DNA from 3 places in the Mesorhizobium sp. WSM4989 genome. Region 2 is predicted to be linked to each of the others. Evidence: riboswitches for the same ligand, from Rfam matches in the RefSeq annotation. Region 2 holds a riboswitch; each other region holds the start of a gene.

Region 1 (9,468 bases), on a different contig from region 2:
GAGCGGCAGCCCCGCCACCATCATCAGCACGCTGTCGGCGACAGCCGCGACCTGCTGGTTGAGCCGCCCGGCGGCGTCGCGGAACCGGCGCGCCAGCGCATTGTCCGGCACGATGCCGAGCCCGACTTCGTTAGACACCACAAACCACGGTCCGCGCGGCTGCGAAAGCACATCCGAGAGCCGCCGGCACTCGGCCTCGATATCGTGGTCCGCCAGCATATGATTGCTCAGCCACAATGTCAGGCAATCGATAAGCACCGGCTGGTGATCGGGCAAGGCGTCGATCGCGCCGACCAGGTCGAGCGGCGCATCGACGGTGACCCAGCCTTTGCCGCGGCGCGAGCGATGCAGCGCGATGCGCTCGCGCATCTCCTCGTCATAGGCCTGCGCGGTGGCGATATAGGCCCAAGGCGACGGGCTTGCCGCCACCAGGCACTCGGCATGCGCGCTCTTGCCGGAGCGCGCACCGCCGATGATGAAGGTCAGATGGCCCTCCGCGCGATCAGGCAAAGCTGTCGCGCAGGCTGGTCGACGTACCGGTGAAGCGGCCGCGCACCACACCGACGGCCGCACCGAGCACCAGCCAGAAGACCAGATCGGTGAGGGTCACCGCCACCACGAACTGATGGTGCAGCCCCTCGGGAATCGCCGTCTCGAAGCTGACGGGCTGCGGCGCGCCGACTACGTGCGGAGCGACGATCAGCACGACCGCCAGAATTGCCAAGGGCAGCGACTTGCGAAAGGCGATCAATCCAAGGCCGACCGCGGTTGCGGCCACCGTCGAAATCCACCAGATCTGGCGCGGCAGAAGTTCCGCCGCCGGCATGGCCGGCAGTTCCGGCGGCAGGCCGAGGCCGGGCGCGAGCGTGAAAACCGCAAAACCGGCAAGGCCCCAGAACACGCCCTGGCGCCAGCTGCCGATGCCACCGGCGAATTCCGAGACCGCGACCAGGATCAGCGCGAAGCCGATGCCGGTGACGATGTTTGCGACAACGTTGAAGGCGAAGCGCTCGAAGCCGTCGGCCGGAGCCCAGCCCTCGTCCTCGGTCGGAGCCGCCGCTTCCGTCGACGCAGGAGCGGCGCTGCTCATCGCATTGCCCGCCGGTTCGGCCGAGCTCATGGCAGTGCCAGTTCCAGTGTTGGCGGCATGGTCGTGGTGATGACCGCCGCCCGCCTTTTCATAGACTTCCGCTTTGAGGATCAGCGGCACGGTCGCATAGGCCTGCATGCAGGCAAGCGCGATGCCCGCCACGAGCCCTGCGATCGCCGCGACGAACACGACGTTGCGAAACAGATTCATGATATCGGGCCTTCGTCAGTGGCAGGGAAAAGCCATCGAGTGACGATAGTCGTGGGCAGCGTTGTGGACCGCATCGATGTGCGAGAAGCCGACGAAACCGACGACGAAAATGCCGAGCAGCGCGGCGAGAGCCAGCTGCATGATGCGCGACTGCGAGGAGACGGAGGCGCCGAGGGCGACGGAAGCGGTATTCATGTCTTGTCCTTTCGCCCTCCACCCGAGGGCATCGAAGTCAACTTTCCTGTCGCCGGCAGGTCTCCTGGCTCGCGGATTCGCACCCTTCCCCACCTTCCCGAGGACAAACCTCAGTGGTCTATGGAGAGGACTACCGCACACAGTTGCGGGGGCAGCCACGGCTTAGGGCAAAGACTCCACCCTCACCGCATTCCCTCTTGGCTCCAAAAACGGAACCGACGACGCCAGCGACTATAGGCAGAATCGTCGCGACCGGCAAACCAAATTCCGTCACGCCGCAGCGTGATTGCGGCACCGGTTTCGAACTAAGATCCGGCGATCCGCTCGGCGACGAGCTTCTGCAATCGCCACAAATGGCGGTCGTGAATACCGCGCTGTTCGAGGTTCTTCACCGTGTTGTAGAGATAGTCGGCGCCTGAACCCCAGTGGCCGCACGAGGTCGCCAGCCTTTCGACCACCTCGTCTTCGTTGAGTGGGCCGGCATAGGTCGTGCCTTTGCGATTGATGACGAAGGCAAGCGCTCTCAACGGCCCCTTGTCGGTTGCGAGTTGCAGCAGGCGCGGCCGGTAGCTGGTCGGCTTCAGCGTCATCTCGCGGCGAAAAAGCCTGTCCAGCGCCTGCCGGCGGTCACCACCGTTCAGGCGGAAAGCAACGCCCTTGCATTGGCCGCCACGATCCAGCGCCATCATCAGCCCGGGGCTTTGCTTGGTGCCGCGCCAGCGCGTCATCTTCATGCAGAAGGAGCGATGCCAGCCGCGAGCCACGGCGACGCGCTCCTCAAAATGCTCGATTTCCGGTTTCCAGATCAGCGAGCCGTAGCCGAACAGCCAGAGAGGCTCGGTTGCAGGTAGCTCGGCCTCGAATGCATCCAGCATGGCTTCATAGTCGCTGTCCACGAGATGCTCGGCATCCGGGTCGGGCCCCGGGTCATCGACCGCGCGAAAACAGCGGGCGACCAGTTCCACGGTCAGCGACATCGTTCTTGCAGGCATACTTTGCAATCCTGGGCAGCCGGCGAAACCGCAGGCGATTACGAAGTGACCTTAAGGGCAGCACCCGGAAGCGACAATGGCCGCGCAATTGACAACGGTCCTGCCCGGGTGTCGGCTGTCATCAGCCAAGGGGAGCCGCTCATGCAGCCAAATCCTAGCGAACACAGCCGCTACAATGGCCTCACCAGCCTCGAGCCGACGTTGCCTGCAAGCGCCTATCGGGAAGCCGACGCTTACCGGCTCGATCTCGAAGCGATCTGGTATCGGAGCTGGCTCATGGTTTGCCGCGAAGCCGATCTCGCGGAACCTCTTGCCTTTCGAACCGCGCGTATCGGCTCGCAGCAGGTCGTCGTGCTGCGCGACGAGACCGGGAGCTTGCGCGCCTTCCACAACACCTGCCGGCATCGCGGCTCGCAGCTCTGCCTGGAAAGCGAAGGGCGGCTGAAGGCAAGGCTGCTCACCTGCCCCTACCACGCCTGGTCCTATTCGCTGCGCGGCGATCTCGTCCGTGTCCCATCGAAATCGCTGCCCGAAGGCTTCGACAAGGAAAATTATCCGCTCTACCGGGTGGCGCTGTCAGTTTGGCGCGGCTTCGTCTTCATCAATCTCGCAGAGGATCCCGATGGCTCGGCGGAAGCCTCCTTCGACTCCGCCTCCCGCGATCTTTCGAACTGGCCGCTGGAGACGCTCGTCCCCGGGCACCGGTTCACCAAGGTGATGAACTGCAACTGGAAAATCTTCTGGGAGAACTTCAACGAATGCCTGCATTGCCCGGGCGTGCACAAGGACCTGTCGCGGCTGGTGCCGATCTATGGCCGCGGCCTGATGGCGAGGCATGACGATCCGGAATGGGCGCGCTATGCGGATAATGATGCGCCGGAGTTTTCCGGCGGCCTACGCGCCGGCGCCGAGACCTGGTCGCGCGACGGACGCGTCCATGGGCCGGTCTTTGCCGGGCTGACGCCGGCCGAGCGAGCCGCCGGCCAGACCTACGCTACCTCGCTGCCCTCGATGTTCGTCGTCGGCCATGTCGACTATGTCCGCACGGTGCGTCTCGCCCCGCTCGGGCCGGAGCAGACGGAACTCACCGCCGAATGGCTGTTCGCGCCCGATGCCCTGGCACAAACCGATATCGACAACATCGTCGCCTTCGGCACCCAGGTGCTGGAGGAGGACGCCGCGATCTGCGAGATCAACCAGAAGGGCATGCACTCGATCCGCCACCAGGCCGGCGTGCTGATGCCCGAGGAGTACGATTTGCGCCGCTTCCACGAGTGGGTGCGTGGGCGCCATGCCGCGTTGCAGCCGGTCAAAACGACTTCGGCAGATAGCGCCAGGTGAAGAAGCCACAGAAGGCGGCCAACAGGCCGAGCGTGACGAACACCGAGCCGAGACCGAAGAAGGAGAGCACCACCGAATAGACCAGCGGCGGCGTCAGCTCGGAGAAATCGAGATAGGTTCGGTAGACAGCCGCCATCTGCGCTCGTTCATAGGAACGCACTGAGCCCATGAAGGCTGTCGAGCCCAGCGCGTCGAGCGCAATGGTGAACAAGGCGCCGCCGAGCAGGAAGGCGGCGGTGAGCAGCGGCGTCGGCGCCGCCGGCCACGAAGAGCATCGCCGCCATGGCGAAATAGGCGAAAGCCATGGTCCGACGGCCGCCGAAGCGCTTTCCCGCCCTGCCCCAGAAGATCGCCATGAACAGAAGCGCATTGCCGGCCGAAACCAGCAGCCCGCCGGCAAGCTTGCCCTCGCCCGTGATCACCATGAACAGCGGGCCATAGACGAAGAAGGTCGTCCAGAACACGAGCGCCCGAAGGCGATCAGCCACGCGAGGCGCAACCGCGGCTGCGCGACGAAGCGGCCGATATTGGCGAGCGGGTTGATCGGACGGCTCTTGCCGGGACGGATCGAAGGGTTGTCGCCCAGCCGATAGGTCCAGAACAACGCCAGCAGCGCCAGCGCGAAAGCCACGACCGCGCCGTTTGCGGCATAAATCCCGAAGCGCGTATAGAGGAAAATGCCGAGCGTCGGCCCGCCGGTCCAGGCGAACATCGACCAAGCCATGCGCAGCGATTCCGCCTGCATGAAGTCGGTCTTGCGGATATGGTCCATGATGTAGAGGTTAAGCGTGATGGACAGCGCGCTCGCCCCCATGACACGGCACAGCATCCCGGCGAGTTGTCCCGGCAGCGTGTGGGTGACGAAGAACACCGAGCCGATCGCCAGCATCAGGCAGCCGGCCGTGTAGACCCAGCGCCGCGCGAAGCGGCGGATCAGCATCGGCATGAACAGCGTCACCGACAGCCCGAGCAGCGACACGATGGTGTAGAGGATCGAGACGATCTGCTCGTTGTGCAGGATTTCGTAGGCCTGGATCGGGATGACGCTGGAGATGGTGGCGCGAGCAAAGGATTCGACCGCATAGAGCGAAGCGAAGGTGCGCGCATCGGCGGGCCTGAGAGCCGGAAGCCAGATCGGATGGCGCACATGGGTGGACATCGGCCCTCCGAAAAGTGAATCGCTCGCCAAATCTGGCCGGACCAATCGCGGACCGGTAGCAGGAAACCGACTCCGAGAGGCCGAAAAGCGAAGCCGGCCAGAGGCTTTCCGCCGCTGGCCTAAAGCGGCTTGCCATGCCGCCTGAATGGCAGCAGCCGATCCACCCTCTGTTGTTCGCCCGAACCGTGATAGTCGTTTGGCACGACTGAATCGGATTGCGAGATCAATGACCCTTCAGACGACCGGCGTCGCCGTTCAAGACGCGCCGAAACACGGCCGCATCGTCGCCATCGACGTCCTGCGCGGCATCGCGCTGATCGCGATGGCGAGCTATCATTTCACCTGGGATCTCGAAAACTTCGGCTACACCTCGCCGGGCCTCACCGCCTTTGGTTGGTGGAAGCTCTACGCCCGCTGCATCGCCTCGACTTTTCTGTTCCTGGTCGGTGTCAGCCTTTTCCTCGCACATGGCCGCCATATCCGCTGGCCTGCCTTCTGGAAGCGCTTTGCAATGGTTGCGATTGCGGCGATCGCCATCTCGGTCGTCACCTATATCGCCACGCCGGACGGCTTCATCTTCTTCGGCATCCTGCACGAGATCGCGCTGGCAAGCCTGCTCGGCCTGGCTTTTCTCAGGCTGCCGACATTGCTGACGGCGATCGTCGCCGCGGCCGTGATTGCGGCGCCCTATTATCTGCGGTCGGAAGTCTTCGACCATCCGGCGCTGTGGTGGGTCGGACTGTCGCCGACCAACCCGCGCTCGAACGACTATGTGCCGCTGTTTCCATGGTTCGGCGCAGTGCTTGCCGGCATCGCGGTCGTCAAGCTCGCTTCGGCATCCGGGCTTCTCGCCCGGCTGGCGACCTGGATGCCCGGCCGCTGGTCGACCCCGCTGACTTTTATCGGCCGGCACAGCCTCGCCTTCTATCTCATCCACCAGCCGCTTCTGTTCGGCGCGGTGTGGCTGTTCTCGCAGGCCATGCCGGCCGCGCCACAAGACAAGGACGCTGGTTTCCTGTCGGCTTGCCAGGCGCAGTGCGAACAGCAACGGGACAGCAAGTTCTGTTCCAGCTATTGTGGCTGCATGCTGGACACGCTGAAGGGCGAAGGGTCTCTCGACAAGCTCTACAGCAACGACCAGTCCAGCGCCTGGAAATCGCATCTGGCCGATCTGGCGAGCACTTGTACCGCCGCGACCGAGGACGAGATGGAAGGAGGGCAGCAATGACAGGCATCGCAAAGCCCGGACACGGGATCATCCCCTGGCCACCTGTGATCTATGTCGTGGCGATCGCACTGAGCGTCGTGCTCGGCATGCTCTACCCGCTGCCCTGGATCGGGGACATATTCGGCGCTATCCTCGTCGGCGCCGGCTGGGTAGCGCTCTTTGGCGTGGCAGCGCTCTGGGTTACCGCGATCCGCGCGATGGTGCGCGCCAGGACGACGCTCAATCCCAATGCCGAGCCCGACCATCTGGTGACATCGGGGCCCTTCGGCATCACCCGAAACCCAATGTATCTCGCCAATACGCTGCTGTTGATCGGCGTCTCCTTCATCACCGGTATCGTATGGTTCCTGCTGTTTGCCTTCCTCGCTGCCTTCGCGACGCAGAAAATGGCGATCGAGAAGGAGGAAAAGATACTGGCGGCAAAGTTCGGCAAGAAATACCGCGATTACGCCAAGCGGGTCCGGCGCTGGATCTGAGGCTGTATCGACAATGAAGGTTGCTGGGTGCGAGCAGGGCCGCACCTCGGCGATTAGCAGAAGCATCCGTGACATCCTAGGGCGAAGCAAGCCGCGACGCCGCTTCGCGGCTGCTCCGCCGTGGGATGACGAAGTTCGAAAGCTCCGGCCAATCTCGAACGTCTGCGACGGTTAGCCTAGCTGAATTCTTTGGCTGTCAGCGGGCTACGTGTTCACGCCCAGCTCCGCCAACCGCTCCACGCAGGACTCCTCGGCCTGGTCGAGCTCGGCAAGCGTCTCCTCGAGGTCGCGCCGTTTCTGGCGTAGGTCCTCGCGCTTTTCCTCGATGCGCTTGATCATCAGCTTGAGCTGGCCGACCTCGCCGGGCGGTTCCTTGTACATCTGGATGATTTCGCGGATTTCGGCGATCGAGAAGCCGAGCCGCTTGCCGCGCATGATCTGGCGGATCAGATGCCGGTCGGACGGGCGAAACAGCCGCGTGCGCCCGCGCCGGATCGGCTGTACCAGCCCCTCGTCCTCATAGAACCGCAACGTCCGGGTTGACACGTCGAATTCGCGCGTCAGCTCGGTGATCGTGTAATATTCCCGCATTCTGGCTCCCACGCCCAAACGTCCAGGCATCGCCACGCAGAAGCGTCGCCCTTCTCCAATCAACCCCGTCTGTGCCGGAATCGGCATCTGACCCCAGGGCAACGTCGCACGGCATTTACGTAAAAGTCAATTATAGCACTGTCTCAGGGAACGCCAAACCACCACGTGGCCAATCCGAGGAATGCGAAGAAGCCGACGCAGTCGGTGACGGTCGTGACGAAGACGGCGGAGGCTACCGCCGGGTCGATCTTGAAGCGGTCGAGCAGCAGCGGGATGAGAATGCCTGCCAGGGCCGCCGCGAACATGTTGATGATCATCGCCGCCGCGATAATGCCGCCCAGGTTCGGGTCGTGGAACCAGAGTCCAGCAACCATGCCGATCAGCACGGCAAAGACGATGCCATTGATGAAGCCAACCCCCACCTCACGGCGGATGATCCGGGCGGCGTTGTAGATGTCCAGATCCCTGGTCGCCAGCGCCCGCACCGTGACGGTCATCGTCTGCGAGCCGGCATTGCCGCCCATGCCGGCAACGATCGGCATCAGCACAGCGAGCGCCACGATATGCTCGATGGTCTGGTCGAACAGGCCAATCACCGAGGCCGCGAGGAACGCCGTGACCAGATTGACGAGCAGCCACGGCACACGCGATCGCGAGGTCGCAAGCACGGTGTCGGATAGCTCTTCGTCGCCGACGCCGCCCATGCGCAGAAGGTCCTCCTCTGCCTCCTGCTGGATGACGTCGACCACGTCGTCGATGGTGAGCACGCCGACCAGACGCTCGTTCTCGTCGACCACGGCGGCCGATAGCAGGTCGTACTGCTCGAATTCCCGCGCCGCCTCTTCCTGGTCCATGGTGGCGGGGATGGCATGGCGCGTTTCATGCATCACCTCCTCGACCTTCACCGCGCGCTTGGTGCGTAGGATCTGGTCGAGATCGATGGCGCCGAGCAGTTTGAAGCTCGGGTCGATGACGAAGATCTGGCTGAAGCGATCGGGAAGGTTCTTGTCCTCGCGCATGTAGTCGATCGTCTGGCCGATGGTCCAGAACGGCGGCACGGCGACGAACTCGGTCTGCATGCGCCGGCCGGCCGTCTCTTCCGGATAGTCGAGCGCGCGCCGCAGCCGGATGCGCTCGGTGAACGGCAGTTGCGACAGGATCTCGTCCTGGTCCTCCTGGTCGAGGTCTTCCAGGATGTAGACGGCGTCGTCGGAATCGAGTTCCTGCACCGCCTGCGCGATCTGTTCGTTGGGCAAATTGTCGACGATGTCGAGCCGGATCGCCTCATCGACCTCTGTCAGCGCCGAAAAGTCGAAATCCGAGCCAAGCAATTCGACCAGCGCGCGGCGCTGCTCGGGATGGAGTGCTTCCAGCAGATCGCCGAGTTCCGACTGATGCAGGTCGTCGACTTCGCGTTTTAAGATGAGCGTGTCGCGATCGGCGATGGCCGCGCCGATCTGCGCAAGGAAGGCAGAACGGACGGCGCCGTCCTCGCCATAGATGTCAGCGCCGCCTTCCTCGACGGTCCTGGCGCCGGTCGTCTCTCTGTCCTGGCCTTCCACCAGCGCCTCCCGCCAACAGCAATCCGGAAAGGGTGTGAATCAGGTCTAGAGCATGAGCCCGAAAAGTGGAAACCGCATTTCGGGAAACCCGATGCTTATGCGGCAGATAGGGTCGAGACACGATTCGTCCTGAGAAAATATAGCCGTAGCGCGCGGAATATTCAGAGAAATGTCCCCGCGACGCCTCCCGGTAAAGGCGGGTCGCGCCGCATTTGCGGGTTCAGCCGCCGCGACAGCGCATGTCGCTGCGGAAAGAGCGCCCTTTTGCTGTTGGGGCAGAATTGCCATGATGCAGGTCCAGGTGGATCGGCAAGCGCGAGATCGACAGGACAATCGGCAGGCCTTGAACCTCAAGTCCCGGAAAACGAACGAAGCAGTTGGCGAGCAGCGCGTGCGTGTTATCGTCGCCGAGCGCAATCCGCTTGTCGTGTCTGCGCTTCGCGAGATGCTGGAATGCGACGGGCGTTTCGAGCTGTTGAGCTCCGTGCCGAGCGGCAAGCAATTCTTGGAATTGGCGGCGAACACCGGGTTCGACGTCGCCGTCATCGGCTGGAAGCTCGCCGACATGGATGGCGCCGATGTCCTGGCGGAAGTCCAGATCCGCAAGCTCGACCTGCGCATCAC
Region 2 (9,468 bases):
GGCCTGCGGCTTCTGGTTCAACTTCGGCGGCCAGACCTGCACCGACTTGAACATCGGCATGGACGGCACGGTGTCGCTCGCCGTCGGCACGGTGGATGTGGGCGGTTCGCGCGCGTCGCTGTCGCTGGTGGCGGCGGAAGAGCTCGGCATCGACTACAGCCAGGTCAAGGCGATCGTCGCCGACACTTCCAGCCTCGGTTACAACGACATGACCGACGGCAGCCGCGGCACCTTCTCCTCCTCGATGGCGACCATCTCGGCCGCCCGCAACGCCATCAAGGTGCTGCGCGAGCGCGCCGCGCAGATGTGGGACATCTCGGTCGAAGACGTTGCCTGGGAAAAGGGCCATGCAGTCGCCAAGGGCGAGAAGCACGGCAATCTCGGCAAGCTGTCGCTGAAGGAGATCGCCGCACAGTCCGGCAAGACCGGCGGGCCGATCGCCGGCCATAGCGAGCTCGTCGCCGACGGCGCCGGCGTCTCCTTCGCCACCCATATCTGCGACGTCGAGGTCGATCCCGAGACCGGCTCGACCAGGGTGATCCGCTACACGGTGGTGCAGGATGCCGGCAAGGCGGTGCACCCGACCTATGTCGAGGGCCAGTACCAAGGCGGTGCCGCGCAAGGTATCGGCTGGGCGCTCAACGAGGAGTATATCTACGGCAAGGACGGGCGGCTGCAGAACCCAGGCTTCCTCGACTACCGCATCCCGGTCTGCTCCGACCTGCCGATGATCGACACGCAGATCCTGGAAATCCCCAACCCCAACCACCCCTACGGGGTGCGCGGCGTCGGCGAGACCTCGATCGTGCCGCCGCTGGCGGCGATCGCCAATGCGGTGTCGAACGCGGTGGGCGTGCGCATGAGCCACATCCCGATGTCGCCGCCGCGGATTCTTGCAGCGCTCGAGGCCGAACGGGAAGGCTAGCATGCCGAAAAGCGCGAAGCGGTTTTCAGCTCACGTCACGGTCCAATGAGGATCAGGCGATAATGGTCCAAGTCACGCTCTGGGGCTCGCTCAGCGCCGCCGCCGGAGGCAAGGACAAGCTCGACATCGAGGCCAAGGACATCAGGGAGCTGTTCCGCAAGCTTGCGGAACAGCATCCCGCGTTCGAACCCCTGCTCGATCGCGGCATCGCGGTCGCGATCGACGGGACGATCTATCGCGACACGTGGTCGAAGGAACTGCCGCCGGGGGCGGAGATTTTCCTGCTGCCGCGGCTGGCGGGTGGATAGGCGGAGCGGCGGACCGCCTTCGCCGGATTCGCGCTGAGCCTCACCCCTTTTTGACAGAGCCGGCAGTGACCTCATCCTTGTGCGCGGCAAAGGCTTCCAGGACCTCGGTCTTTTCGGCTTTCGGAACCTTGAAGCGGTCGAGCGTCCGCCCGAGTTCCGCTGCGACCTCGTCGAACTCGGCGGGAGAAATCTTCAGGTCCTTGTGGGCCTCCTCGAGGCCGAGCGGCGTCGCGCCCGGCTCGGTGGCCACGAACTTGAAGGGGCCGCCGGAAACATCGCACACCCACAGCGTGCGCATGAACTTGAGGCCCGGCAGCCGTTCGAGGTTCTTGGTGTGCCATTTGCGCAGTTGCGGGTTCTTGGACTTCTTGCCGACGATGGGGTTTTTCACGACGGCGTCGCTGAAGTGATCGACCACGGCTGCGATGGCGAACACGCCTCCCAGCCGATCGTACAGACTCTTGTCCGGCGCGGTCTGCTTGGTCTGCGCCAGCGCATCGCCGGCGGGCAATATGGCGGTCGACGCGGCCGCCGCCGCCAGCACGGCGACGACGCTTCGTCTCGAAAGAGAGGTCGAAACAGCCGTTTTCATCTCCGGTACCTCCGTTGGGCCAGAGCCGGCCGCTCTGGCGGCTTCAATGCGTGATTGCGGGACATATGCACTTTGCCTCAAACGGCATCGTATGAGGAACTAACGAAACTGCGCCCGAAATATTCCTCCGGCGGACCGGCAGCCTGGGGTCTATTCACGATGGCTAAAATTTTGCGTGACGGAGACGGATACATAAACGGCGTCGCGCGTTAATGCGCCTATGGCTGACGGGCTCTTCCGTGAATCGTGGCCTCGCGGAAACGGCGAGATGGCGCGATTCATTCGCGAATTTCCCTGGTCGGAAAGCCCGCTCGGGCCGATCGAGACATGGACGCTCAGCCTGAGGACGACGGTCGACCTGATGCTCGCCGCCGAAGCCCAGATCGTGCTTTTCTGCGGGCCGGAGTTTGTCGCGCTCTACAATGACGCCTACGCGCCGACCATTGGCGACAAGCATCCGCGCGCGCTCGGCCGTCCCGCCGAGGAAAACTGGTCCGAGCTCTGGACCGACCTCGAGCCGCTGCTGCGCGGAGTTCTCGAAACCGGCGAAACCTTCTCGGCCAGGGACCGGCCTTTCTACATCGAACGATCCGGCCTGGTCGGCGAGACGGTCTATTTCGACATCTCCTATTCCGCAGTGCGGGCGCAGGACGGCACGGTCGAAGCCGTGCTCTGCATCGTTTCGGAGACCACGGCCCGGGTGCTGGCGGCAGCAAAGGTGCGCGAAAGCGAGCAGCGGTTTCGCGCGCTGGTCAATGCCAGCTCCGACGTGGTTTACCGGATGAGCCCGGACTGGCAGGAAATGCATGAGCTGGACGGCCGCGGCTTCCTGTCGAGCGCCCAAGGGCCGGCGATCCGCTGGCGCGACGAATACCTGTTCCCGGAAGACCAGGCGAGCATCCAGGCGGCGATCGAGCGCGCCATCATGGAGCGCGGCGTGTTCGAGCTCGAGCACAGGGTGCGGCGCGCCGACGGGTCCGCCGGCTGGACCACCTCACGGGCAATCCCGATCGTCGATGACACCGGCAGCATCCTGGAATGGTTCGGCATGGCGGCCGACATCACCGAAAAACGGGCGAGCGAACAGCAGATCCAACTCTTGATGCGCGAGGTGAACCACCGCGTCAAAAACCAATACGCCGTGATCCTTTCCATGATCCGCGAGACGAGCAAGCGCGCGACCGACCCGCGCGCGTTCGAACACCAGATCCGCGAACGCATCATGGCGCTGTCGCGCTCGCACGACCTCTTGGTGCTCAACGACTGGCGCGGCGCGGGCATGGCCGACCTTGTGCGCGAACATCTGCGGCCGTTCGGACACGAAGAGCGGATCTCGCCTTGCGGGCCGGACGTGACGTTGCGGCTGAACGCGGTGCAGAACATCGGCATGGCGCTGCATGAGCTGGGCACCAACGCGACGAAATACGGCGCCCTGGCCGGCGACGCCGGAACCGTGCGGATGGACTGGCGGGTAGCCCCGGCCCCCGAAGGCAGCGATTTCGAGCTGGTCTGGGAGGAACATTTTTCCGAACCTCCCGCGGCCGCCGATGCCAAGCCGCACAAAGGCTTCGGCAGCGTCGTTCTCCAGCGCGTCGTCCCCACCAGCCTCTCCGGCAGCGCCTCCATGGAACGGCTGCCCGGCCTCGTTCGCTGGACGCTCTCGGCGCCGCTCGCCAACGTGGTCGTCGCCGGCGGGGCGGAGCTGGACGGCGATGAGCAGATCGCCGGGCTGACGTGAGGCCGGTTGCATCCTGGGAGACCGAACAGGGCGGCTCGCCGCCACGTCGGAAGCTCGCTGGCGCCGCCGAGCCCTCGCCGTAGCGCCGTACGCCGAATGGCTTGCGCTGCTCCCATTTTTGCTTTCCCCTTCCCCGCTTTTTTAGAACAGAAAAGCGCCAGCTTTTCTGTTCTGGACTCTGGATATTTGGACTCTGGATTCTGGCTTATGGATTATGGGGCTTATCCCAGGCCTTAACCCCTGGCTTATCCAAGCGCAGAATTCCGTCACACTTCCAAAGGCTTGGGCTACGGCTCCTCAGCATGCCTTTGAAGCGCGTGCGCACGGGCCGGCGATCTCCTGTCGCTGTCTGCCAACAGTGAACAAAATGGGAACAAGAATGTCAAGCCGAGCACCGCTGACGGGGCGGCGATCGACCTTTGCCGTCATCGGCTTCCCGATGCCGAGGCATTCAAGGCGGCAGGCTGGCAGCCCGCCGGCGTCTGATGGCAGAGAGATGCGGCTGGCCTGCTGCAGCCAGCCGCCGCCGGCGGCTTATGAATTCTTTGCTGCGGATCCGATCTCCACATCGTCCAGCCCCTTGGCCTTGTAGACGAGGTAGGAGATCGCCCAGGCGGCGATGAAGATGCCGATAATGGCGAAGCCCAGATTGTTGAAATTGTCGTTGAGCCTGCCGACGCCGTTCCAGAAGCCACCCGACAGACCGAGCTTGTCACCGATCAGGCCGAGCGCCTCGATGCCGCCGATCAGTACTGCGACAAGGACCGACACCAGGGTGATCGTGATGTTGTAGTACAGTTTGCGGATCGGCTTGACGAAGGCCCACTCATAGGCGCCGAGCATCATCACTCCATCGGTCGTGTCGACCAGTGACATACCGGCCGCGAAAAGCACCGGGAAGACCAGAATGGCTTCGAACGGCACGCCCTTGGCCGCTTGTGCCCGCGGACACGCCGAACATGGCGACTTCGGTCGCGGTGTCGAAGCCAAGGCCGAAGAGGAAACCAAGTGGGAACATGTGCCAGCTCTGCGACACCAGCCGGAACATCGGGCGGAAGACGCGGGCCAGGAAGCCGCGATTGTTGAGCAGCAGGTCCAGGTCCTCCTCGACAAACGCCTCACCGGCCCGCACCCGCCGATAGCTTCTGTAGATCGAGAACAAGATGACGATGTTCATCGCCGCGATGGCGAGCAGGAAGAGTGCGGAAACGCCGGTACTGATCGTGCCGCCAATCTCCTGAAAGCTCTGGAAGCGGCCGAGCAGGGACGTTGCCGCCGCGATAGCCGCAGCGACGATGACGACGATCGTCGAATGGCCGAGTGCGAAAAAGAAGCCGACGGAGACCGGCCGTTTGCCGTTCTGCATCAGCTTGCGCGTGACATTGTCGATGGCCGCTATGTGGTCGGCATCGACGGCATGGCGCAAGCCGAGGCCATAAATGACGAGAGCGACGCCAAGCAATGTCGGCTTGTCGTGGAAGGCGACGAAAGCCCACAGCCACGCCCCGACGTTGAGAATGGCGAGCGCCCCGTAGATTGTAATCAGCCTGGCCTTCAGGTCCGGCGCGGTTTTGTTCAGCATTTTCGATAGTTGGGTCAGCATGATTCTGCCTTTGACGTTGCCTGTCATCGCAGGGAACTCGCCCCGCCCTCCGGCCAGGCGCGCACACCGGATCACCCGTCCGATGTTCTGCTTTGACGTCCATGATGGCAGGTCTCCTGGCTCGCGGATTCCCGCCGCTTTCGCCTTCCCGGCCCATGCAGCCAGTGGCATCGTGAAACCGGCATGCCGCTTACAGTTGCGGGGGCAGCCACGGCTTTGGATTTCTCCGCACCGCGTTCCCTTTTGATCCCCGAAGGGAACCATCGGCGCGAATTCGCCACACCGCGATTGGTCAGTCAATCGACAACTCCGCCGGCCAGCCGCCTCTCACGCCATCGTGACGAGATCGCCGCGCCCCCCTCACACCCCCAGCGTCGGCTCGGTATTCACCTCCAGCGCCTCTTCCGCCTCGTCCTCTTCGCCAAGCACGTCGCCCTTCACCGGCAGCGCCTGGCCGATCCAAATCGGGTCGATAAGGTGGTCGCGCTTGGGGTTGGTGGTGTTGGGATGGATGAGGATGCTCAGGCCGCCATGGTTCAGCATCAGCCAGGGAACCAGCGTGGCAAAGATCTCGGTGGCGAAGGAGACCTGGTACATGGCTTGCTGGTGCGGGCCGACCGGCTCGTCGCGCCAATTGCCCAGGCGCACGCGGAAACGCTCTGCGATGCGCTGGCGCAGCCATTCGGCATGCTGCCGCTCGGCTTCCCCGCCGTAGTAGATATGGGCGTGATAGCTGGCGATCTCGGCGATCGGCCTGACTTCGTTCATCGCGATGCTCCCCTTCGATGATTTTTTTGCGCCCGGCGGAACTCTAGCCGAAGCGCGGGCGCCTTGTCTGCAGCCGGCCGAGGTCCGCGCCTGCGGTCGGCAGGGTTATCGGATATGGCGCTCCCCCGCTCCGTCTCGGCTGCGCCGAGCCACCTCTCCCGTCCACCTTGTGGGGGCGAGGAATTGCCAAACCGCCGAGGTTGCAACCGGCAGGAAGGATGGCAACGGCCGTTCTGCCTTTGCCCTAAATCACCGCGGTGACCGCGCCCTTCGCATTTAGGCGACAGCCGACTTTCGCCTGCCTCACTTCGATGCCGCCTCGCCCGTCATAGTCTATGCGCACCTCGATCGGCGCGTTGAGCCCGCTTCGGCGTTGACGCAAGGGGCCGGCGCTGACCGTGTAAACACGCACGGCGCCGAGGGGCTTGGCGGCCGCCGCGATCGCGGCGCGACAGGCGCGCACTACGGCGGCCGGCGTGCCGGGTATCGCCTTCGGAGGTGACAGCGGCGCGATGCGATAGCCTTTGGTGACCCGCCAGAGGTCGCCGCCGGCGGATCTGGAGGGCCTCAGCACTGGAGGCAGCACAATGGTCTGCGTCGCGCTTTTGGCCAAAGCAGGGGCTGTCGGCACCGCGGCCGGGTTCTGCGCAGAGGCAGCCGATCCGCTGACGGCGGAAGGATCGTCGCCCGCGGCGGCGGCGCCCACGCTTGTCGACACGCCTGTGCTGGTGCTGCCCAGATTGCCGCCGGCATTGACGCCGAGCGATCCGCCGCCGGTCGATGCGCCGACGTTTGCGCCGCCGACACCGTCGGCACTGGCGCCCACGCCCGCCGACACGCCTTGCGAACCGGCGCCCAATCCGGCGCCCACGCCGATGCCGCCGACTTTGCCGCCCACGCCGACGTCAAGCGCCGAGGCAGGCCCGATCGGGATGGCGATCGCCAGCGCGGCTGCTAGGTATTTTTTCATGGCCAGACCTTTGTTCCAAGGCCAACCTTGTGTGGCTCCTCATCGAGCGTTCCGCTCGACAGCGGTCTGCGAAGCCTTCGTCGCGCGAACGCGTGCCGAGCGATGGCGACTTCTCGCCTTGCCAGGCATCGGCCTCGGCGGTGACCGGCGCGGCTGGAGGCCGCTCGAAAGACGAATGATAGAAAAGCGGTCTCGGCAACGCCAAGCACTGAAAAAGGCTTAGGACTTCTCCTTTCAACTTAGCTGTCGACAGCAGGGCAAGTTTGAGCTCGCCTACGCGGTGCTAACGGGTAACTTTCAAATTAGTTTCAACTAAAATGCAACAGAACAAGGACACCACCGTGCCAGCGCCGGTTGCTGATGCCGACGCCGGGCTCTCGTCGAAATGGCCGTCTCGCCTTCGCCGGGCCAATTCTCCCCCACTTCCTGGCGTGCGCGGGCCTGGAGGCTTGAGAGTCGCCCAGGGCGGCAAGGCGCCCGCGCTACCGGCTCGAAGCCGCAACGCTCGTCGCGCTGGCCGACAAGGACGCGGTGCTGGTCGGCCAGGCCGACCTGTTGCGATCGATGGTCGAGGGTGCGGCCGGCGATGCGATCCTGGCCAACAAGCGCGAGATCGAGACCGGCATCGCCGCCATCAGCGCCACATTGCGCGACAGGCAATCGTTCCTGCTGTGAGGGCCGGCTAGGCCTTGCCCCTGGAGCGCCTCACGCCTTTTGACTGGTGAGGCGCTCGAGCGCATCGACGATCAGGTCGCAGAATTTCGCATGGTCGAGCTTCATCGCCACGGTATGGCGGAAATCGACCTGCTCGCTCGCCGTGCCGCCGAAATGGCGCATGCCGCCCAGCTTCTCGAAATTGCAGACCGTCATGCCCTTGGTCCACCGTCCGGCAAGCTCGACGCGGATATCGGCCTTCTCGGTGGTGAAGACGCCTGCATCGATCATCGCCGCCACGCAGCAGGCGTCATGGACGGCGGGATGGGCTATCTGCAGCAGGCCGCCATGCGTGGTCGCGATGAACTCCCAGATATCGAGAATGAATTTGGCGATCGGCCCGCCGACGGCGCGCACCCTGTCCTGCAGGTCGGGGGTGGCCAAGGCCTGGTGCGTGAGGTCGAGCCCCACCATGGTGACGTCCCAAGCGGCGCGGAACACCACGTCTGCGGCCTCCGGGTCGGCATAGACGTTGAACTCGGCCGCGGGCGTGATGTTGCCGCGCGTGAAACTTCCGCCCATCGCGACGACCCGCTTCACCCGCTCGACGATGCGCGGCTCCTTGCGCACGGCTAGAGCGATGTTGGTGTAGGGCCCGACCGGCACCAGCGTGACGGTTTTCGGCTCATGCGCCATGACCGTCTCGATGATGAAGTCGACGGCATGGCGCTTGTCGAGCTCGAACGAGGCGGGCGGCAGCTCCGGGCCATCGAGCCCGGTCTCGCCGTGGATCTCGACGGCCAGCACCTGGTCGATGATCAGCGGGCCGGGAGAGCCTTTCGCCACCGGCACCTTTATGCCGTAGGCCGTGCATACGGAGAGCGCATTGCGCGTGGTGTTCTCGACATTGTGGTTGCCCGAAACCGTGGTGATGCCGAGAAGGTCGATGTTCGGGTTGCCGGCCGCAAGCAGGATGGCGATGGCATCGTCGTGCCCCGGATCGCAGTCGAGGATGATCTTTTCCATGGGGGTCGCCTCTCCCTGGCCTGCGGCGATTACAGACCGGGGCCTCTGGTGACGTCAAGGTTGCCATCCGGCCGAAGCGCGATCACCACAACTGACGCTCTTGCCGCCCCGCCCATAATGCCGCCCTCAGCGCGCCTGCCCGCCTCTCGCCCCGCTCCCCCACAGCGCCCGCGCGAACACGTTGCGCTTGCCCTTGCGCGGCGCCAGCTCCACATCGCTGACCAGCTTCGCGCCGCCCTCGCGCCGCTCCAGCGTGATCTTGCGGCTGTGGAAGGCTTCCAGCTCGGCGCGGTGGGCGACGCTGATGACGGTGACCTTCGGCAATGCCTGGACCACCGTCTGCATCATCTTGTCCTGGCTCTTCTCGTCCAGCGCCGAGGTCGCCTCGTCCAGCACGACGATGTCTGGCTCGTGCAGCAGCAGGCGCGCGAAGGCGAGGCGCTGCTTTTCGCCACCGGAGAGCGTCTGGTCCCACGGCGCCTCTTCCTCGATCCTGTCCCGCAGGTAGCCGAGGCCGACCTTGTCGAGGGCGGCGTCGATCTCGTCCACCGTCCAGTTGTCGGCGGCGGCCGGATAGGCGACCGCGCGCCGCAGCGTGCCGGTCGGGATGTAGGGGCGTTGCGGCAACATGAACAGCCGCTTGCCGGCATGGAAATTGACGCTGCCGCCGCCCCAGGGCCACAGGCCCGCGACGGCCCGCACCAGCGTCGACTTGCCGGTGCCGGATTCGCCCGCGACCAGCACCCGCTCGCCCGGGTTGATCTCGACCTTCGTCTCCTTGACCACGCCGGTGCCGTCGTTGAGGGTGACGGAGAGATCGTCCAGGCTGAGCATGGCGCCGTTTTGCGTCTCGCCGCGCCGGATGCGCCCAAAGGACTCGCTCT
Region 3 (9,468 bases), 920 kb from region 2:
ATCCCGCGCCAGCGTCGTCGGATTGCAGGAGACGGCCGCGACCAGCGGCACGTCTGAGCGGGCGATCTGCTTGGACTGATCCTCCGCGCCCGAGCGCGGTGGATCGAAGACCAGGCCGTCGAAGCCGTTCAACTCCTTGAAGGTCAGCGGCCTGCGGAAGAGGTCCCGACGCTCGCTGGTCACCCGCTTCAAGCCGCTGGCGAAGCGGAAGGCACGGTCGAGCGCGGCCAGCGCCGGCGCGTCTCCCTCCACGGCAAGCGCTTCCGACTTCGCCGCCAGCCTGAGCGCGAAGCTGCCGCAGCCGGCGAACAGGTCGGCGACCTTCTTGGCACGCGACAGGTGCTGGCAGACGAGACCGGCCATCGTCTGCTCGGCGGCCTCCGTCGCCTGCAAGAAGGCGCCGGGCGGCAGGACGACGGCGACCGAGCCGAACTGCACCACCGGCTTCTTCGGCTCGACGATCACCTCGCCGTCGATCGAAAGCCTCGCCAAGCCCGCGGCCATCACGAAATTGGAAGCGATGCGGCGCTGGTTTTCGCCGAGCTTGCCCGCGTCATGGACGGCGACATCGAGGCCGGACGCCGTGGCGGTGACGGTCATGTGGAAGGCTTTCGGCGTCGCGCAGACCAGTCCTGCCAGCCTTCGCAAAGGATCGAGCGCATCAACGATTGCCGGCAACGAGATCGGGCATTCCTCGATAGGGATGATCTCGGAGGAGAGCGCGCGCACGAAACCGAGCAGCATGCCGGCCTCGGTGCGCCGAGCGCTGAAAACGACGCGGCGGCGCGTGTGCGGCGCGCAAGGCACCAGCGCGTCGATCTGACCAGCGATGCCCTTGATCTTGAGCGCCTGCACCACCCGTTCGCGTTTCCACTGCCGGTAGCCGTCGGCCTCGAAATGCTGCAACGCGCAGCCGCCGCATTCGGTGAAGTGTCGGCAGGGCGGATCAACCCGGAGCGGTGAAGTCTCAACAACCGACATCAGCGTCGCGCGGTCCTTCTGGCGCGCGGCGGTGACCGTCTCGCCAGGCAGCGTGAACGGGATGAAGACCTCACCGCCATCGGCACCGGCGATGCCGTCGCCCTGCGAACCGAGCCTTGTGATGGTGAAGCGCGCGCTCATGGCGATGCCGCGTCCTTGATCGCGGCGAGAAGGAACTCGCGGTTGCCGTCGCCGCCCTCGATCGGCGATGGGTGCAGCCCAAGCACGCGCCAGCCCGGCATGCCGGCAAGCCAGTCGCGCAAACCGGCGGCGATGCGCTCGGCCTCGCTCGGGTCCTTGAGCAGTCCGCCCTTGCCGATCGCCTCGCGACCCGCCTCGAATTGCGGCTTGACGAGAAGCAGCGCCCTGGCGCCCTCGCCCGCCAAGGCCACCGCCGGTGGCAGCGCCAGCTTCAGCGAGATGAAGCTGACATCACAGACCAGGAAATCCGGAACGCGGTCGCCAAGATCGGCGGCGGTCAGGTCCCGCGCATTCAGCCCTTCAATGACCGTGACCCGCCGATCGGCGGCAATTTCCGGGTTCATCTGGCCGTGACCGACATCGATCGCCGTGACATGGGTAGCGCCACGCTCGAGCAGCACCTGGGTGAAGCCGCCGGTCGAGGCGCCGATATCGAGCGCCTCATGCCCAGAGGGATCGAGGCCGAAATGGTCGAGGCCGGCAATCAGCTTCAGCGCCGCGCGCGACACATAGGCCTGCGCCGGATCGTCGACAGCAACGACACAGTGTGGCGCGACGGGCTGGCCCGGCTTGCGGGCGACTGCGCCGTCGACAGTGACGGTGCCGCGTTCGATCGCGTCGCGGGCGCGGGAACGGCTGGCGAACAGGCCACGTGCGACGAGCAGTTCGTCGAGACGCGGACGCGCGCTGGCGGGCAAAGAGGAACTCATCGGCCTTCATTGGCGAAAGCCGGCGGCGAAGGCAATGGCAGCCCTGTTGAATATGGCGCGGGGCACGGCAGAATGCCGGTGCCTATAGTCCGCTCACCCGGGCGAGGAAGAGCCATGCTGAAGGGAACCTGCCATTGCGGCGCCGCGCACTGGACGCTGGAAGGCGATCCGGGATCGATCACCGCCTGCAACTGCACCCTTTGCCGCCGCTACGGCACGCTCTGGGCCTATGACTATGTCGACGAGCGCATCCGCATCGCAGGTCCGACGAGCTCCTACAGGAGGGTCGAGGTGGCCGAGCCCGCGCTGGAAATCCTGTTCTGTCCGAAATGCGCCTGTGTGCTCGCCTGGCGCGGGTTGCTTCCCGGCTCGAGCGGCCGCACTCGCATCGCCGTCAATGTCAGGCTGGCCCCGCCGGAGGCGGTCGCCGACCTGCCGATCGAGCATTTCGACGGCCTCGAAACGTTCGACGACCTGCCGCGCGACGGCCGCTGCGTGCGCGATATGTGGTTTTAGAAAATAGTCCGCGAGACCGGGCGCTCGACCGCCGGCATCAGGCCGTCATTGTGGGAGGCCTGCTCGCGCGGCTCAGCAGGAGCCGGCGCCGTCGGCGCGACTTCCTGCGGCACCACCAGTTGGGGAGTCTGCTTGTAGGAGAAGCCGCCGCGGATGTTGCCCATCTTCCGGCAACGATGTCCATCACCGCCTTTTCGAGGTTGCGGTCGTAACGCGTTTCGGCTGCCACCGGCGCGGCCATGGCACTCAGCAGGGCCATGCCGCAAAGGAACGATTTCATTGTTCTTATCCCCTGCCTAGGACCAGGGTTTTAGCAGGGCGCCCGTTGAAAATCGGCCAAAAGACAAGGTAACCGAACGGCCAAATGAAAACCTAAACAAACAGTTGCAGCCGCAGCCGGCAAACTCAATCGGAGAGCTGAGTTTTCGATTCAGGCGCGCTGCGCCTGCATTCCATGGCCGAGTGCGGCGAAGACCGTCTGCACGATGCCGGTCGTGTCGAGGCCCGCGTCGGCATACATCTTCTCAGGCTTGGCGTGATCGGTGAACTCGTCCGGCAAGACCAGCGGGCGCACCTTGAGACCGTTTTCCAACAGGCCTTCATGGGCAAGGAAATGCAGCACCTGGCTGGCGAAGCCGCCGACCGCGCCCTCCTCGACCGTCACGAGAACCTCATGCGAGCGCGCCAGGCGGCGGATGAGATCCTCGTCCAGCGGCTTGGCGAAGCGAGCGTCGGCAACGGTGGTCGAAAGGCCCGCGGCGCCGAGCTCCTCGGCGGCCAGCAGGCAATCCTGCAGCCGCGTGCCGAACGAGAGCAGCGCCACCTTGGTGCCTTCCTTGAGAATGCGGCCTTTGCCGATCTCGAGCACTGAGCCGCGCTCCGGCATGTCGACGCCGACGCCGTTGCCGCGCGGATAGCGGAAGGCGATCGGGCCGCCGTCGTAGTCGGCTGCCGTGCGCACCATATGGCGAAGCTCCGCCTCATCGGCGGCGGCCATGACGACGAAGCCAGGCAGCGAGGCGAGGAAGGTCGTGTCGAAGGCGCCGCAGTGCGTGGCGCCGTCGGCGCCGACGAAGCCGGCGCGGTCGATCGGGAAGCGCACCGGCAGTTTCTGGATTGCCACGTCGTGCACCACCTGATCGTAGGCGCGCTGCAGGAAGGTCGAATAGATGGCGGCGAAGGGCTTGTAGCCTTCGGTGGCGAGGCCGGCGGCGAAGGTCACCGCGTGCTGCTCGGCAATGCCGACATCGAAGGTTCGGGCCGGGAACACCTCGCCGAAGAGGTCGAGGCCGGTGCCACTCGGCATCGCGGCGGTGATCGCCACGATTCGTTCGTCCTCGCGCGCCTCCTGGATCAGGCTCTCGGCGAAGACCTTGGTGTAGCTCGGCGCGTTGGCCGGCGCTTTCGCTTGCGCGCCGGTGATGACGTCGAACTTGTTGACGCCGTGATACTTGTCGGCGGCGGCCTCCGCCGGCGCGTAGCCCTTGCCCTTCTGGGTGACGACATGGATCAGAATGGGACCGTCGCCATTATCGCGGACGTTCTTCAGCACCGGGATCAGGTGCTCCAAATTGTGTCCATCGATCGGGCCGATGTGGAAGAATCCCATCTCCTCGAACAGCGTGCCGCCGGTGACGTAACCGCGCGCATGCTCGACCGCGCGGGTGATGGCGCTGTCGGCGCGCTTGCCGAGATAGGAGGTCAGCTTCTTGCCGAAATCGCGCAGGCCGAGATAGGTCTTGCCGGAGGCAAGCCTCGCCAGATAGGCGCTCATCGCGCCGGTCGGCGGGGCGATCGACATGTCATTGTCGTTGAGGATGACGATCAGGCGGGCATTGAGCGCGCCGGCGTTGTTCATCGCCTCGTAGGCCATCCCGGCGGACATGGCGCCGTCGCCGATGACGGCGATGACATTGTTGCGGCCGCCCGCAAGGTCGCGGCCCATCGCCATGCCGAGGCCGGCCGAAATCGAAGTCGAGGAATGCGCTGCGCCGAAGGGGTCGTATTCGCTCTCTGCGCGCCGGGTGAAGCCGGAGAGACCGCCTTCCTGGCGAAGCGTGCGGATGCGGTCGCGGCGGCCGGTCAGAATCTTGTGCGGGTAGGCCTGGTGGCCAACGTCCCAGATCAGCCGGTCTTCCGGCGTGTTGAAGACATAGTGCAGCGCAACCGTAAGCTCGACGACGCCGAGACCGGCGCCAAGATGGCCGCCGGTGTGCGACACCGCATCGATCAGCTCCGCGCGCAGTTCGGTCGCCAGCTGCGGCAGCTCGCTTTCATCAAGCGTCCGCAAATCCGCGGGGATGCGGACTTTGTCGAGGAGCGGCGTGTCAGGCTTCGGGTTCACTCTGGGACGGCCTGTCAACTTAACCTTGGGTTAACCTTCAAATATGCGCTTTGCTATGCGCGAGATAGGCTGACGGCGCGCCAATGTAAATGCGTGTCAGTGACGCGCCTGGCGCAGAATGTCCATCCTGCGCTAACCTTCCGGCAGCGGAATGAATTCTTCCTCATCGCCAGGAACGATATCGAAGCGGCCCGTCTTCCATTCTTCCTTGGCCTGCTCGATGCGTTCTTTCGAGGACGAAACGAAATTCCACCAGATATAGCGCTTGGAGCCCAGCGACGCTCCGCCGAACAGCATGAAATGCGCGCCGCGCTCGGACGACACGACGATTTCCTCGCCCGGTTTGAACACCAAAAGCCGCTCGGCCGGGAAACGGTCGCCGGCAATCGAAACCTCGCCCTCCAGCGTGTAGATGGCGCGTTCCTCGGCGTCGCCGGGGATTTTGACGCTGGCGCCCGCCGCCAGCCGCAGATCGGCATAGAGCGTTTCCGAGGCGGTCGCGACGGGCGAGCGCAGCCCGGAAAATTCGCCGATGACGACGCGGCCGCTAACGCCCTCGGCATCGATTTCGGGCAGTTGGACGACCGACGTGTTCGCGAACACCGGGGCGATTTCTTCCTTGCTGTCCGGCAGCGCCAGCCAGGTTTGCAGGCCGGAAATCGACATCGGCGCGCGGCGCAATTCCTCGGGCGTGCGCTCGGAATGAACGATGCCGCGGCCGGCGGTCATCAAATTCACGTCGCCCGGCGCGATCACCATTTCGGTGCCGAGCGAGTCGCGATGCCTGATCTTGCCGTCGAACAGATAAGTGACGGTGGAAAGCCCGATATGCGGATGCGGGCGCACGTCGATCGCATGGCCGGCGCGCAGGATGGCCGGACCCATGCGGTCGAAGAAGATGAACGGACCGACCAGCCTGCGCTTCGCCGTCGGCAAGGCGCGGCGAACCTCGAAGCCGCCAATGTCCTTGGCGTTCGGAATGACCATCAACTCGATCTGGTCGCAGGCGAAGTCGTCGCCGGCCTCAGGATCGTTGCCCGGAAAGAAGCTCATGACCGGCGTCAGGCGAAGCGGAGCGCGGATCGGGCCTTCGCCTTGGCGGCCTCTTCCTCGCGGTTGCGCGGATGCTGGGTGGTTTCGAGGCTGTCAAGCAGCTCGCGCGCGGCGGCGGCGATCGCCTCGACGGCGTGGTTGAAGGCATGCTCGTTGCGCTTGGACGGCTTGGTCGCGCCGCTCAGCTTGCGAACGAACTGCAGCGCCGCGTCATGGACCTCGTCGTCGGTCGCCGGCGGATCGAAGTTGAACAGGGTCTTGATGTTTCGGCACATGCTTTAACTCCTTACCTGCTTTCTGCCCGAACCGGTCTGACATTGTGCACCGAGGTGTGTTGAGATTCAGGTCAGACCGAGCCGAAAATGGCGGGTTCCGAGAACCGGACCGGAGCGTACTTGAAGGACGTGAGCACCGGAACCGCAGAAAGCCGCGTTTGCAGGCGGCCTCACCTGAATATCAATACACCTCACTCGGCGTCGAGCGGCTCCGTTCCAACCGGCTTGCCGTCGCGCGAGAGCCTGATCTTCTCGACCTTGTCCTCGGCGGCCTTGAGCAAGCGGTCGCAATGAGCCTTCAGCGCCTCGCCGCGCTCGTAGATCTTGATCGACTGGTCGAGCGGAACGTCGCCGCGCTCCAGATCATCGACGATCTTCTCCAGCGCGTCGAGCGCCTGTTCGAAGCTCATCGCCTTGACGTCTTGGTTAGCTTCATCAGCCATCATTCATCCCTTCATCAGCCGCCCGACATGGGCGGCGACCGAAAATGCCAATCCTTGCAGATCGTAACCGCCCTCCAGCAGGCTGACGAGCCGGTTGCCGCTGTGGCGCCCGGCGCGCTCCATCAGCTGGCCGGTCGCCCAGTCGAAATCATCCTCGGTCAGGTTGATCGCGGCCAGCGGATCGCGATGGTGCGCATCGAAACCGGCGGAAATGATGATCAGATCCGGCTGGAAGGCGTCGATCGACGGCAGCACGCGCGACAGGAAGGCGTCGCGGAACGTGTCGCTGCCGGTGCTCGGCGCAAGCGGCGCGTTGACGATGTTGCCGGCGCCGGTCTCGCTCTTGGCACCGGTGCCCGGATAGAGCGGCATCTGGTGGGTCGAGCAATAGAGCACCGACGGATCGTCCCAGAAAATGTCCTGCGTGCCGTTGCCGTGATGCACATCCCAATCGACGATGGCGACGCGCTCGGCCTGGTGCTTCTCCTGCGCATAACGGGCGGCGATCGCCGCGGTGTTGAACAGGCAAAAGCCCATCGCGGTCGCTTTTTCGGCGTGATGGCCGGGCGGACGCGCGGCAACGAAGACATTGGCGGCGCGGCCCTCGAACACATCGTCGACTGCGGCGTTGGCCGCGCCGATCGCCGTCACCGCCGCCTGCCAGCTTTTCGGGCTGGCGCTGGTGTCGGCATCGATCGAGACGATTCCCGACTCGGGAATCGCAGCGCGGACACGGCCGACGAAATCCTCCGGATGCGCGTAAAGGATCGTCGCCTGGTCGCCTTCCGGCGCCTCGACGCGGTCGAGGGCCGAAAAAGCCTCATCGTCGAGCACGCGCTCGATGGCGCGCAAACGGTCGGGCCGCTCGGGGTGGCCGGGCGGCGTGAGGTGTTCCAGGAATACCGGATGAGTGTAGAGACGAGTGGTCATGGCGCCTAATCTAGGCACCTGTCGCACGGATAGCCATGTTTCAGCGCCGAATGATTGGGGAAATCGCGCCCAATCGTGTCGCTGGCGGCATTGGCCCGGCTTCGGCTTCGCGATAAGGTCGCGTCGCTGCCTGGTGCCCGCAACGCGGGAGAATCGGGAACACGGTTGAAATCCGTGGCGTGCCCAACGCTGTGAGGGGGACCGCGCCGGCAAACGCCACTGTCCCAGACGGGAAGGCGCCGGATGCGGGTCGATCCCGAGCCAGAAGACCGGCCCGGCAGACATGGTCATCCGCATGGTCAGGCGGAGGACTGCTTATCGCAAGGGGACAAGCGATGCAGGCACGAACAGCCGCCGCCGGCGGCGATGACTTTGACCAATTGGCGCGCGACGCTGTCTACCGGGCCATGTTCACCCGGCGCGACGTGCGCAGCCATTTCCTTGCCGACGATCTCGACGACAGCGTTTTGGCGCGGCTGCTCACCGCGGCACACCACGCGCCGTCGGTCGGCTACATGCAGCCCTGGAACTTCATCATCATCCGGGACGCCACAAGGCGGCGGCAGGTGCGCGACCTTTTCCTCGCCGCGCGCGAACAGGAACTGCCGGCGATCGAGGTGGAGCGGCGGGCGCTCTACCGCAAGCTGAAGCTCGAGGGCATCTGCGAAAGCGCGCTCAACCTGTGCATCACCTGCGACCGCCAGCGCTCGAATAACTCGCCGCTCGGGCGCTGGCACAATCCGGAGATGGACCTCTACAGCACCGTCTGCGCGGTGCAGAATTTCTGGCTCGCGGCGCGGGCGGAAGGCGTCGGGGTCGGCTGGGTGAGCATCATCGAGCCCGAAGCGCTGAAGCGACTGCTGTCGATCCCCGAGCACGTCACGCCGATCGCCTATCTCTGCGTCGGCCGTGTCTCGGAATTCGCGCCAAGGCCCGACCTCGAAGCGCATGGCTGGGGCAAGCGCCTGCCGCTGCCCGAGCTGGTGATGAGCGAGACCTTTTGCGGCGCCGGCGAGGCGCCGCTCAAATCGGCGATCGCTCGTCTCGGAGAACGATTGAAGCCTTAGAACCGCTCGGCGTTCCATAGACCCGCACCAACCGCAACGCGCCATCGCGCTTCGCGTTTGCGCAATGGCGCATTGGCAGGCCTGACCGTCGTTGCCCGCTCTCAGAAAACCGGGGATTGTTCGCGCATCGCTTGACAACGTGACGGTTCTTCTTGGCGTGGTTGGGCCGGATCTCCGCACTCGCTTCCTCACTGCTAACCCTGTGCCAAGCGATGTCGTTCTCGGGCTTCAACGTCTGGTGAATTCACCGGCGTTCGGAATTAAATTCTGTCTTCTCATGTGAATAGGCAGATTGAGCTGGGCTTCGGCGCTTATTGTCGGGCGATAGATGAGACCCGGCGCGTTCCCATGAACTTTTTTGCAATAGATCGGTCCGCCGAACATGAGGGCGAAGCGGAATGGGAGCGCATCCGCGCAAAATACCCGCCGCAAGAACCATTCCTCAACTTGAACAACGCCGCGGTCAGTCCCCCACCGACTGTTGTCGAGGAAGCGACGGTTGACGCCTACCGCTTCATCAGTCGCAATCCCGACTACAATATGTGGAGCAAGCTCGACACAGCACTTCCTCATATCAAACGCGAGCTGGCGGAACTGATCGATTGCAGCCCCGGAGAGATCGCGCTGAACCGGAATTCGTCGGAGGGTCTTTCGACAGCGATCTTCGGAATACCGCTAACTAAGGGCGATCAAGTGCTGATCTCGCCTTGGGACTACCCCAGCGTTCGTGCGGGCTGGCTGCAGCGGCAACAGCGCGAGGGCATCGAGGTTGTAAACTGCACCTTCGACCTCATGGACAGCGACGACGACATCATCGAATCCTATGTTCAGGCGATGACCCCGCGTACCCGCGTCCTGCAGCTGACTCACATGTACCACTGGAACGGGCGTGTCCTGCCGGTGAACCGGCTCTGCGAGATCGCGCGGGAGCGCGACATCATGACTGTC

The links. Region 2 has a riboswitch for cobalamin ahead of P9217_RS00475 (hypothetical protein). Riboswitches for the same ligand answer to the same signal wherever they lie in the genome.
Region 1: linked by a shared signal. The riboswitch ahead of P9217_RS18770 (CbtB domain-containing protein) and the one ahead of P9217_RS00475 (hypothetical protein) in region 2 are both predicted to bind cobalamin.
Region 3: linked by a shared signal. The riboswitch ahead of bluB (5,6-dimethylbenzimidazole synthase) and the one ahead of P9217_RS00475 (hypothetical protein) in region 2 are both predicted to bind cobalamin.

The regions. Positions count from the first base shown of each region.
Region 1 covers NZ_JARTVN010000002.1:1,255,140-1,264,607, reverse strand. Annotated here, with positions in the region: gene cobU (bifunctional adenosylcobinamide kinase/adenosylcobinamide-phosphate guanylyltransferase) at 1-510, opposite strand, end outside; gene P9217_RS18775 (CbtA family protein) at 503-1,300, opposite strand; gene P9217_RS18770 (CbtB domain-containing protein) at 1,316-1,495, opposite strand; cobalamin riboswitch at 1,532-1,730, opposite strand; gene P9217_RS18765 (gamma-glutamylcyclotransferase) at 1,801-2,487, opposite strand; gene P9217_RS18760 (aromatic ring-hydroxylating dioxygenase subunit alpha) at 2,629-3,828, shown strand; partial or broken gene P9217_RS30435 (MFS transporter) at 3,797-4,987, opposite strand; gene P9217_RS18740 (DUF1624 domain-containing protein) at 5,214-6,215, shown strand; gene P9217_RS18735 (isoprenylcysteine carboxylmethyltransferase family protein) at 6,212-6,691, shown strand; gene P9217_RS18730 (MerR family DNA-binding transcriptional regulator) at 6,896-7,282, opposite strand; gene mgtE (magnesium transporter) at 7,426-8,844, opposite strand; gene P9217_RS18720 (response regulator transcription factor) at 9,236-9,468, shown strand, end outside.
Region 2 covers NZ_JARTVN010000001.1:95,794-105,261, forward strand. Annotated here, with positions in the region: gene P9217_RS00450 (xanthine dehydrogenase family protein molybdopterin-binding subunit) at 1-925, shown strand, start outside; gene P9217_RS00455 (MoaD/ThiS family protein) at 988-1,233, shown strand; gene P9217_RS00460 (group 1 truncated hemoglobin) at 1,274-1,777, opposite strand; gene P9217_RS00465 (HWE histidine kinase domain-containing protein) at 2,094-3,563, shown strand; gene P9217_RS00470 (hypothetical protein) at 4,098-4,487, opposite strand; gene P9217_RS00475 (hypothetical protein) at 4,390-5,166, opposite strand; cobalamin riboswitch at 5,255-5,446, opposite strand; gene P9217_RS00480 (DOPA 4,5-dioxygenase family protein) at 5,527-5,934, opposite strand; gene P9217_RS00485 (hypothetical protein) at 6,179-6,904, opposite strand; gene P9217_RS00490 (hypothetical protein) at 7,436-7,579, shown strand; gene P9217_RS00495 (nucleoside hydrolase) at 7,610-8,584, opposite strand; gene P9217_RS00500 (ATP-binding cassette domain-containing protein) at 8,711-9,468, opposite strand, start outside.
Region 3 covers NZ_JARTVN010000001.1:1,019,378-1,028,845, forward strand. Annotated here, with positions in the region: gene P9217_RS05095 (class I SAM-dependent RNA methyltransferase) at 1-1,122, opposite strand, end outside; gene P9217_RS05100 (TlyA family RNA methyltransferase) at 1,119-1,892, opposite strand; gene P9217_RS05105 (GFA family protein) at 2,007-2,408, shown strand; gene P9217_RS05110 (hypothetical protein) at 2,405-2,572, opposite strand; gene dxs (1-deoxy-D-xylulose-5-phosphate synthase) at 2,839-4,752, opposite strand; gene P9217_RS05120 (pirin family protein) at 4,885-5,805, opposite strand; gene P9217_RS05125 (DUF2277 domain-containing protein) at 5,814-6,080, opposite strand; gene P9217_RS05130 (exodeoxyribonuclease VII small subunit) at 6,272-6,523, opposite strand; gene P9217_RS05135 (histone deacetylase family protein) at 6,527-7,453, opposite strand; cobalamin riboswitch at 7,568-7,746, shown strand; gene bluB (5,6-dimethylbenzimidazole synthase) at 7,789-8,520, shown strand; gene P9217_RS05145 (aminotransferase class V-fold PLP-dependent enzyme) at 8,869-9,468, shown strand, end outside.